DNA from 3 places in the Brevibacterium sp. CSND-B09 genome. Region 1 is predicted to be linked to each of the others. Evidence: predicted binding sites of a transcription regulator. Region 1 holds the regulator's gene; each other region holds the start of a gene.
The links. The regulator HrcA, encoded in region 1, represses chaperone genes, less so after heat shock. The targets are predictions, from matches to a motif close to TTNGCACTCGNNNNNNNCGAGTGCNAA.
Positions count from the first base shown of each region.

Region 2: groES (co-chaperone GroES) is a predicted target of HrcA. The motif match lies at 1,212-1,238, and genes of this name have one in related genera.
Region 3: groL (chaperonin GroEL) is a predicted target of HrcA. The motif match lies at 1,411-1,437, and genes of this name have one in related genera.

Region 1 covers NZ_JBREGI010000001.1:3,910,524-3,912,790, forward strand. Annotated here, with positions in the region: gene ACU4IU_RS17410 (DUF3097 family protein) at 1-535, opposite strand, end outside; gene hrcA (heat-inducible transcriptional repressor HrcA) at 696-1,736, shown strand; gene dnaJ (molecular chaperone DnaJ) at 1,859-2,267, shown strand, end outside.
Region 2 covers NZ_JBREGI010000001.1:3,030,508-3,032,774, reverse strand. Annotated here, with positions in the region: gene groL (chaperonin GroEL) at 1-727, opposite strand, end outside; gene groES (co-chaperone GroES) at 764-1,057, opposite strand; gene ACU4IU_RS13570 (ubiquitin-like domain-containing protein) at 1,449-2,267, opposite strand, start outside.
Region 3 covers NZ_JBREGI010000001.1:2,781,856-2,784,122, reverse strand. Annotated here, with positions in the region: gene groL (chaperonin GroEL) at 1-1,254, opposite strand, end outside; gene ACU4IU_RS12400 (cold-shock protein) at 1,808-2,011, opposite strand.

The DNA of each region.
Region 1 (2,267 bases):
CCAGATGGTCGGCGAGGACACCGACCCGATGGTCCCGATCCGGACCGAAGGCCTCGAGCTTGTCGGCGACATCATCGAGACCGCCCAGGGGTTCGACGACGACGCCTTCGATGCGCAGATCATCGCCCCAGATCTTCTCGACGAGTTCGGCGTCGTGCTTGCCCTCGACCCAGATCCGCGACCCACGAGCCACCCGAGCCTTCGCGCCGACCACGGCGCGAGACCCCGAGGCCGTCCGTCCGGGCTGCTGCGCCTTCTTCTTCGGCAGCTGCACATCGACGGGCTGACCCTCGAGGAAGAAGCCCGGCCCCAGGGGAAAGGCACGTACCTTGCCGACGCGATCCTCGAGCTTGACGACGACACCGGCCGTGGTCTTCTCTGCGCCGACGACAGCGCCGACATAGCCGCTCATCGCATCCTCGAGAACCATGCCCAGGCCGAGCTCGACCTGACGGGACTTCTTCGGGCGGTGCGACGACGGGGAGGAACCGGAGAGCACATCGGGGCCATATCGATCAAAAGCATTCACGGGCACCCACCATAATCAAGGACGGACCCGCAGGCGTGCAGACCCGCAGGCCACCCCAGAAATGAATTCCGGGAACGAGAGGCGTAGAATTGGCACTCAGACTCACAGAGTGCCAAGCGCAGGCACGGGACCGCGATGGATCGGCGAGACGGAGAGGAGATCCGCGATGAACGACAGCAGACGTGCACAGGTGCTGCGCGCCATCGTCGAGGACTTCGTCGCCACCAACGAACCCGTGGGATCGAAGGCGATCGTCCAGCGCCACACCCTCGGCGTCTCTCCCGCCACGATCCGCAACGATATGGCCGCGCTCGAACAAGAGGGCTATATCGCCCAGCCCCACACCTCTGCCGGACGGATCCCCACCGACCTCGGCTACCGGATGTTCGTCGACCGGATCGACGAGTTCAAACCGCTGACCACCGCCGAGCGGCGCGCGATCTTCCAACTCATCGACGGCGACGTCGACCTCGACGAGATGCTCGACCGCACCGTCCGCGTCCTCTCCGGCCTCACCCGACAGGTCGCGCTCATCCAATACCCGACGGTGTCGCGGGCGCGCATCAAGCACATCGAGATCGTCGGTCTCGGACCCGGCCGGATCCTCGTCGTCCTCATCACCGATGCCGGCCAGGTCGAGCAGAAGACCGTGATCACCCCGAGCCCGCTCGACGAAGACGCCGTCCGCGGACTGCGCGATCAGATCAACGCCGAATTCGCCGGACGCACACTCGCGCAGGTCTTCGGATCGGCCCCCGCCGCCGAGGCGACCGCCACCGAATCGAGTGAGCCGACCGCTCGTGACGACTCCGGGCTCAAACAGGTCAGAGCCGCCGTCGTCGACCTCGTGGCCGCGACGCGTGAAGAGCGCATCATCATGGCCGGCACCGCGAACCTCGCCCGCTCCGGAAGCGAATTCGGAGAGAAGATGGCCCCGATCCTCGAAGCCTTCGAAGAACAGGTCGTCCTGCTCAGGCTGCTCACCTCGATGGCAGAAGACCACGAGGAGATCAGCGTGCGCATCGGGCGTGAGAATACTCACGAATCATTCAGCTCGACTTCCGTCGTCGCCGCCGAATATGGTCATGACGCGGGTTCCTCGGCCAGACTGGCAGTGCTCGGCCCGACCCGAATGGACTATCCGACGACGATCTCGGCAGTCCGTGCCGTCGCCAAATACGTGTCCTCGATCCTCGATCGAGGGTAGGTCCCTTGACATCGACCAGGGGCACCCGCAGACGGGCAGCGCAGAACCGGTGAGCGCCGCGCAGCAGCGCAGCCACCACCACGAACAGAGAAGACCACTACGTCAGGGAGAGAGAAGTTTCTGTGGCCGATCACTATGAAACACTCGGAGTGTCCAAAGACGCTTCCGCGGCTGAGATCAAGTCGTCGTACCGGAAGCTGGCACGCAAATACCACCCGGACGTCAATCCCGGTCACGAAGACGAATTCAAAGCCATCTCACTGGCCTACGATGTGCTCTCCGACCCGGAGAAGCGCCGCAACTACGATATGGGCGGCGGCGAGAACGGCCAGGGCTTCCCAGCAGGCGGCGGTTTCGGCGGATTCGGCGACATCTTCGAGACCTTCTTCGGCGGCGGCGGTCAGGCCGGGGGCCCGATCCCACGCACCCAGCGCGGCAAGGATGCCCTCGTCGGAGTCAATATCGACCTGAAGACCGCGGCCTTCGGCGGCACCGTCGACCTCGACGTCACCACTGCAGTTGTCTGCGACA
Region 2 (2,267 bases), 880 kb from region 1:
TGCCTGCCTGCTGCACCTTCTCGAGGACCGGCAGGAGCTCCTGGATGTTGGAGATCTTGCCCTGGTTGATGAGGATGAGAGCATCGGAGAGCACAGCCTCCTGGCGATCGGCATCGGTCACGAAGTGCGGCGACAGGAAGCCCTTGTCGAACTGCATTCCTTCGGTGATCTCGAGTTCGACGGACGCGGCCTGCGACTCGTCGATCGTGATGACGCCGTCCTTGCCGACCTTGTCGAAGGCATCGGCGATGAGCTTGCCGATCTCAGGCGACTGAGCCGACAGACCGGCGACGTGTGCGATCTCCGAGGAGTCGGCGACGTCGCGGGCGATCGTGCCCAGCTGCTGCGAGACGGCCTCGACGGCGGTCTCGATGCCGCGCTTGAGCTGTCCGGGTGCGGCACCTGCGGCAACGTTGCGCAGTCCTTCGTTGACGAAGGCCTGAGCGAGAACGGTCGCGGTGGTGGTTCCGTCACCGGCGATGTCGTTGGTCTTGGTGGCGACTTCCTTGGCCAGCTGTGCGCCGAGGTTCTCGTAAGGATCGTCGACCTCGACCTCACGGGCGATGGTCACACCATCGTTCGTGATGGTGGGGGCGCCCCACTTCTTGTCGAGCACGACGTTGCGGCCCTTGGGTCCCAGCGTCACCTTGACGGTGTCGGCCAGGGTGTTGACACCCTTTTCGAGTGCACGACGGGCTTCGTCGTTGAATTCCAATGATTTAGGCATTCGTCCTCCTGTCAGTGAAGTAGTTGTTCAGGGGATTCAGCCGATGACGGCGAGCACGTCGCGAGCCGAGAGCACGAGGAACTCTTCGCCTGCGTACTTGACTTCGGTGCCTCCGTACTTGGAGTAGATGACCTTGTCGCCGACGGCGACGTCGACCGGCACGCGGTTACCGTTGTCAGCAACACGGCCCGGGCCCACTGCGACAACTTCGCCTTCCTGAGGCTTTTCCTTGGCGGTTTCGGGAATGACCAGACCACTGGCGGTAGTCTGTTCTGCTTCGACCTGACGGATGACAATCCGATCTTCGAGTGGCTTGATGGAGACCGACATATCGGGCCCTCTCCCTTCGCTGGGTTCTATTTCATCGAGTCAGACGGCGGCTTATGCCATGAACCTCTCGTCGTCGCGGGTGCCGAGCGATTCGACCGTCTCATGAAACTGGCACTCAATGAGTGCTAGTGCTAATTCTGACTCTAGAACGCTCTTAGCACTCGGTCAACTTGAGTGCCAGCAATTCGTCATGCTCTGGGCGAAAGTTCAGATTGGCCCCCGGAAGCCGGGGCAGCGGGGCACCGAAAAGCGTGGGCCCCGAGGATCTCTCCTCGGGGCCCACGCTCCTTGCTGACCGCCTCAGCTCAGTTGTCGATATCTGTTGTCAATGGCGGCCAGAGTTCATGGCCTATACAGGCGCTCAGTCGGCTGCTGCGAACCTGATCTCAGATCAGGCGCAGGTCCACTGACCCCAGCCGGCTTCGGCCTGCAGCTTCTTCGCACGCTGGAACTGCTCCTGCGGGCTGGCATCCGAGGGGTTGCCGCTGCCTCCCATGGAGTGCCAGGTCTGCGGAAGGAACTGGAACAGTCCGAAGTGGGTGCCGTTCGAAGCCTTCGGGTCGAAGTTCGACTCGCACTCGACGACCTGGTACCACTTGGAACCGGGTCCGCCGAGCATCGCCTTGATCTCGGCGGTGGACATGGAACCGCCGCCGGAGCCGCCGCCGGTGCTCGAGTCACCGGAGTCACCGGAGTCGCCCGAACCGGAATCGCCGGAGTCACCCGAGTCGGAACCGCCGGTGTCAGCCGGCTCCTCCTTGTTCTTGGTGCCCTGGATGACGACCTTGGTCTTGGGTTCGGAGAGGACCTTCTCGTCCTTCTTCTCCTTCTTGACCTCTTCGCCGTTGATCGTCTTGACCTTGTAGGTGACCTGCTTCTCGCCGTCCTTGCCTTCGGTCTCGACCTTGGTCTCACCCTCGTAGAGGGAATCGGACTTCTTGGTCTCGACCTTGGCCTTGATGGCCTGCTTGTCCTTGACGGTGTCGTTCTTCACGCGGTTGACGGTCAGCACCTGGCCGTCGGAGACCTCGGCGGACATCGGCACGGACAGGAAGTCGTCCTTGTCGAGCTTGACGCCCGTGTCCTTGAGGGCTTCCTTGGCGGTGCCCACAGCGGCCGAGACCTTGTGGTCCTTGCCGTCGGCGACGACGGTGAGGTCCTTCGACGTGGTCACCTCAATGTCATTGCCTTCGTCCTTCAGACGCTGGCT
Region 3 (2,267 bases), 1.1 Mb from region 1:
GATGAGCGAGACGCCGCCACCGGCGACGATTCCCTCTTCCACAGCAGCCTTGGCATTGCGCACGGCATCTTCGATGCGGTGCTTGGTTTCCTTGAGCTCAACCTCGGTGGCGGCTCCGGCCTTGATGACTGCAACACCGCCGGCCAGCTTGGCCAGACGCTCCTGCAGCTTCTCACGGTCGTAGTCGGAGTCCGAGTTCTCGATCTCGGCGCGGATCTGAGCGACCCGTCCGGCGATCTCCTCGGCGTCTCCGGCACCCTCGACGATGGTGGTCTCGTCCTTGGTGATGACGACCTTGCGGGCGGTGCCCAGCAGATCGGTGGTCACGCTGTCGAGCTTGAGCCCGACTTCCTCGGACACGACCTGGCCACCGGTGAGGATGGCGATGTCGGCGAGCTGAGCCTTGCGACGGTCACCGAAGCCCGGAGCCTTGACGGCCACGGACTTGAAGGTGCCCTTGAGCTTGTTCAGCACCAGGACGGCCAGGGCTTCGCCCTCGACGTCTTCGGCGATGATGAACAGCGGCTTGTTGGACTGCTGGACCTTCTCGAGGACGGGCAGCAGGTCCTTCACGTTCGAGATCTTGGAGTTGACGATGAGGATGTAGGGATCCTCAAGGACAGCTTCCTGGCGATCGGTGTCGGTGACGAAGTAACCGGAGATGTAGCCCTTGTCGAAGCGCATACCCTCGGTCAGTTCGAGCTCGAGTCCGAAGGTGTTGGACTCCTCGACGGTGACGACGCCTTCCTTGCCGACCTTGTCGATGGCCTCGGCGATCAGTTCACCGATTGCGGGATCTCCGGCGGAGATGCCAGCGGTAGCGGCGATCTGTTCCTTGGTCTCGATGTCGATGGCGTTGTTCAGCAGGACGTTCGTGACGGCCTCAACGGCCTTCTCGATACCGCGCTTGAGGCTGAGCGGATCAGCACCGGCTGCCACGTTGCGCAGGCCTTCGCGGACGAGAGCCTGTGCGAGCACGGTAGCGGTGGTGGTTCCGTCGCCTGCGACGTCGTCAGTCTTCTTGGCGACTTCCTTGACGAGCTCGGCGCCGATCTTCTCGTAGGGGTCCTCGAGTTCGATCTCCTTGGCAATGGAGACGCCATCGTTGGTGATGGTCGGTGCGCCCCACTGCTTTTCGAGCACGACATTGCGACCGCGGGGTCCAAGGGTCACCTTGACCGCGTCCGCAAGCTGGTTGAGGCCAGCTTCGAGTCCTCGACGAGCTTCTTCGTCGAATGCAATCATCTTTGCCATAGTGGCTTAGATCCTCCCTGATGGAGTGGAGTGGGAATCCAGAGCAGTCGTCAACGCCCGCGACGGCAGAGAGTGTGTCCGCATGTTCCATTCCACATATGGACCACGCTCTCGAGACGACTGGTGGGAACCCATCGGTTTTCACCAGTACTAGATTTAGCACTCTCCCCATGCGAGTGCAAATGTTTGTCGCCCGCCAAGATGGGCGAGGGCAGTTCAGATCCGCGAGTTGTCGGCGCGCGATGGAGGCGCAGCGGGCAGTTCGGCCCAGCGCGAAACGCTTGGAGCAGGCCCGATTGCCCACGATTTCGAACAGCCCAGTTTAGGGCGAGTAGCCCTGTTTCCAACATGGGCTGCTCAACTCACACTGGGCTGAATCGAAGTCCATGCGCGCGGGTGCACCCGACGCGGCCCCCGCGCCCCGCGGGCACTGAAAAGCGCCGAGCAGTTGCCTGCTCGGCGCTTCCCCCGTGCGATTGGTGCCGGTCGGCCCGAAGGCCGTTCCGACTCCCCGCCGCAGCGGATCAGAAAACTGTGCTGACAGCAGCCAGTCTCAGAGGAGGGTGACGGACTCCGCCTGAGGACCCTTTTGTCCTTCTCCAACTTCGAACTGAACCTGCTGGCCCTCTTCGAGAGAGCGGTAGCCGTCCATCTGGATTGCGCTCCAGTGAACGAACACGTCCTGGTTGTCGCCTTCAAGGGTGATGAATCCATAGCCCTTTTCAGCGTTGAACCACTTGACGGTACCTTGTGCCATTACTTCTCCATACAGTGCAGTGCCATTGAAATCCCGCATCGCAGCCGCGATCAGATGACCCCACCCGAGATACGGAAGCTAGTAAAACTCAACTGACCCCGCGACTTCTCTCATTGACCTCTAGAGAATAATCTCGGTGAAGCACGAATAGAACACAAGGTGCTGTGCTTGCCTAGCTGTTGCAACTCTACCGCAGGCGCGCATCCCACCTAGAGCGGTTCAACACTGTTATAGATTCGTTACCTAAGGGTTTCTG